Regions from separate parts of the Gilliamella sp. W8136 genome, predicted to be linked through region 1. Evidence: riboswitches for the same ligand, from Rfam matches in the RefSeq annotation. Region 1 holds a riboswitch; the other holds the start of a gene.

Region 1 (2,202 bases):
AGGTTTAGGACTTTGGTTTAGTATTATTATTTTACTTATAGAAGGGTTGATTTGGTACCTAAGTGACAATGATCTAGAAGAATGGATAAAATATAGTGCACTAGGCACGAATCGAAGTGATCATATAGCTTATCACTTAGTATCTAAACAGCGCTCTGAATTTAAAAAAGTATTGGAATCAATGTTTGGAATTAAAGAGTCAGATGTTGAAATAAATAACCAAAATAAAATTATTGCTAAATTAAATACATCAGAATTATCAACAAAAACTGATAAAGAACTAAACACCACCTTTAATGAATATGATGCCTTAAAACTAATTACAGAAGATTTAGCTCGTAGACAACAGGTTAGATCAATTAAATAAAAAAATTTTAATAAATCAGCCATGATGGCTGGTTTATTAACCAACTTGTCCGTGTGTTATTTCGGATTTTTTGCTAGATAGATTCTTAATGAGAATGAATAATATTTCATTGCTTTCAAATGATTATTTGCAAAATCAGGAATCTATAACTCATTGATATTAATTTATCTTTTTTTGTGAAATATTTTTACCAGTTTACTTTTACTTGTTCAATTAGCGTTGAATAATACGATTGAAGTTGCTTGTTATTTGGTAAAAATAAATTAGCTTAATTGATATTAAAAAATATGACTATCTTTAAAATGAAAGTAAACAAAAACAGTAATAAAAAGTCATTTTATTCACATAAATTCTATTATAAATTTAATAATAAAATAGACGAAACGGTATAGACTCCTGAATATTTTTTACAAAAATCACTATTTTTATTTTAAGCATCACCGTTTTTTATACCTAAATGAGGAGCAACTGGTTACTAATGTTTGATATGATTTAAATTTAACTAAAAATAATGGATTTTCTGATGATTTTTTACCAGAAAATGATACCTTAAAAATAACTTACCACTTTCTTTATTTACAATTTTCCAACTAACTACTAAACTAATATCGTTCTCAACGGGGTGCCTTATGGGCTGAGAGTGTTAGGTTTACTAATGCAACTCGTCGAACCTGAACTGGGTCATGCCAGCGGAGGGATTTGAGTTATCGTGTCTGCTCAAACCTTTTGTCTTTTATTCGCTTTTTTGGAGGCAAAATGTTTTGTAATAAATTCTTACTGTCATTTTTATTTTCTGTATTCTTTGTAGCAACTTCTGCTAATGCTAAAATTCATGAAAAACCTATTTTAACTGTTTATAGTTATAGCTCTTTTATTTCCGAGTGGGGACCAGGTGAAGCAATTAAACAGGGCTTTGAAGCGCAGTGTGATTGCCAACTTGATATTGTAACGCTAGGCGATGGTGTGTCGATTTTAAATCGTCTTCGCCTTGAGGGTAATAAAACCAATGCTGATGTTATTTTAGGTTTAGACAATAATCTTTTAGGACAAGCTAAACAGGCTAATATCATGGCACCTCATCAAATAGCCAAACCTAACAATCTTAATACTGATTGGTGGAATGAGGATTTTATGCCGTATGATTTCGGTTATTTTGCTTTTATCTATAATAAAGAAAAAATAAAGAATCCTCCCCACTCATTACATGAGTTAGTTGACAATAAAGCCAATTGGAAAATTATTTATCAAGATCCTAGAACCAGTACTCCCGGATTAGGATTGTTATTTTGGGTAAAAAATATTTACGGTAAGGATGCGGTATCGGCATGGCAAAAAATTGCTAAAAATACTGTTACAGTTACTAAAGGGTGGAGTGAAGCATACGGTATGTTCTTAAAAGGTGAAGCTGATTTGGTACTGAGTTATAGCACATCGCCAGTTGCACATATAATTAATGATCAAGATTATCGTTATAATGCCGCTATTTTTGATGAGGGGCATTATCGTCAAGTTGAAATAGCAGGTATCACCAAATATAGTCAACAACCACAATTAGCACGTCGCTTTTTAAAATATCTATTAACACCCGAGGTACAACGGCAATTTGCTGAAAAAAATGTTATGTATCCTATTATAAATACGCCATTACCCCCTGCGTTTGATCAGATTAATAAAGTCAGTAAAGCGCTTGAATTTGATGCAGAGAAAGTGGTTGATAATCAAAAAGCTTGGATACGAGAATGGCAATCAGCCATTAGTCAGTAATAAAAAAGATTGTTAATTTTATAATAAAAAGCAATGTTAAATTTTAAAACGTTACTGCCAGGTATCAGCGC
Region 2 (2,202 bases), on a different contig from region 1:
TATTCGTGCACCAGAATATAATGACGAAAAATATCCATTTTTCAATAAAGATTGCATTAATATCGACCATATTATTGCTCCAGAAAATCTAATTACTAATCACGTAAGTCAGTTAGTACAATATCCAGGCTCGTTACAGTTTGCCTCTTTTTACGATAACCGTGTATGTTTGGTTGCGGTGACGGCCTACTATGGTGGAGCCTTAGTCGGAAGCGAATTGTCTGAACTGAAAGAACATTTACCCCATGTTGAAGCCAGAGTGGTTGCAATATATCGAAAAAATCGCTTTATTCGCCCATTAGGCTCTACACTCATTGAAGCGGGTGATATGGTTTATTTCATCACCCCACCTAGCAATATCAAAGCAGTAACAAGTGAATTACAGCGGCTAGAAAAACCTTATAAACGCATCATAATTAGTGGTGGTGGTGGCATCGCGATTGCTTTAGCTAAACGTTTAGAGAATGACTATCAAGTTAAATTAATTGAACGTAACGCTGAACGTGCCGAATTAATTGCCGAACAACTGGTTAATACCACGGTTTTACATGGTGAATCGTCAGATCAAGAGCTGCTATCACAAGAACAAGTTGAACTCACAGATCTGTTTATTGCTGTAACAAGTGACGATGAATCTAACATTATGTCATCCATGTTAGCTAAAAGAATGGGCGCTAAAAAAGTGATTGTTTTAATCCAAAAGCAAGCCTACCTTGAACTAATTAATGATAGCGTTATAGATATTGCCATTTCACCACAACATGCCACTATTTCAGAGCTATTAAGCCATGTAAGACAATCGGCGGTTGTTAAAGTGGTCTCTTTAAGACAGGGCGAATCTGAAATTGTCGAGGTGATTGCACATGGAGATAAAGAGAGTTCCAAACTGGTGGGTAAAAATATCAACGGTTTAAAATTACCTTCTGGTGCTACCATTGGTGCGGTAGTGCGTGGTGAAGATGTGATTATCGTTAATACAGACTTAACCATCGAAAGTAACGATCATCTCATCATCTTCTTACCTGACCGACGTGACATAACCGATATAGAAAAATTATTACAATAACTTGTGTTAAATTATTAGTCAGTCCATAATAAAAGCTCTTTTGACTCGGGGTGTTTTTTGTTACCCACAAAAAACTGAGATTTTACCCGTTGAACCTGATCTGGATTATACCAGCGTAGGGAAGTCTAAGCCTTAAAAGTCCTCAATTGGCACACTCTTCCCTAAGCTAACTTTATAACTTGTTGTAAGGAAAGAATATGTCTGCCACTCAAGCCCTGCAAATAACCCAAGCAAGATCTTTTATCGATCATGTAAAACAACAACATCCATTAGTACACTGTATTACTAATGATGTGGTTCAAAATTTTACAGCGAATGTATTATTAGCAATTGGTGCATCACCAGCCATGGTCATTGCTAAGCAAGAAGTTGCCTCATTTGTGCAAATTGCCAATTGTTTACTAATCAATGTTGGCACCCTTGATAGCAATAGTGCAGAAAGCATGTTATTAGCGGCTGCCAGTGCTCAAAAAAATCACATACCATGGGTACTCGATCCGGTCGCAGTCGGACCAGCACTTGCTTATCGTACCGATATAGTCCATCAATTAATTGGTTATAAACCTACCGTTATTCGTGGTAATGCTTCAGAAATATTAGCTTTAAATGGTGATAACTCATCTGCCAAAGGTCCTGACGGTCAAGATTCTACTGAATCGGCCTTAAATGCAGCTAAACAGCTTGCCCAAAAACATCAAACCATCGTTAGCATTACCGGAGATATTGATTATATTACTGACGGTAAACAGACTTACAGCATCACAGGCGGGGATATAGCATTAACTAAAATTACTGGTACTGGTTGCTCATTATCAGCCATGGTTGCAGCTTTTATTGCTGGCTCATCTAATACCTTACTTGCTACAGCGTCAGCCTGTTTTATGATGAAAAAAGCTGGAGAGCTTGCCAACAAACAACAAGGGTTAGGCACGTACGCTGTATCGCTGATCGATCAGCTTTCACTATTTAACCCATCACAAGTATAAGGAAATCAGATGAATAAACTTCTCGACTTAAGTCTCTATTTAGTCCTAGATCCAATTTTATGTGGTGGTATTACTGGCATGGTAGAGACCACAAAAATCGCTGTTGCTAATGGGGTAACCGCCGTTCAATTAAGATCAGAACATGAATTT

Evidence for each region. A riboswitch is a leader RNA that binds a small molecule or an ion and turns the genes downstream of it on or off. The one in region 1 is predicted to bind thiamine pyrophosphate.
Region 2: another riboswitch for thiamine pyrophosphate. It lies ahead of thiM (hydroxyethylthiazole kinase); the one in region 1 lies ahead of thiB (thiamine ABC transporter substrate binding subunit).

What each region holds. Positions count from the first base shown of each region.
Region 1 covers NZ_JACFQU010000003.1:4,935-7,136, forward strand. The annotation lists gene H3T96_RS02270 (T6SS effector BTH_I2691 family protein) at 1-367, shown strand, start outside; TPP riboswitch at 976-1,083, shown strand; gene thiB (thiamine ABC transporter substrate binding subunit) at 1,124-2,131, shown strand; gene thiP (thiamine/thiamine pyrophosphate ABC transporter permease) at 2,165-2,202, shown strand, end outside.
Region 2 covers NZ_JACFQU010000004.1:189,718-191,919, forward strand. The annotation lists gene trkA (Trk system potassium transporter TrkA) at 1-1,066, shown strand, start outside; TPP riboswitch at 1,103-1,205, shown strand; gene thiM (hydroxyethylthiazole kinase) at 1,264-2,052, shown strand; gene thiE (thiamine phosphate synthase) at 2,062-2,202, shown strand, end outside.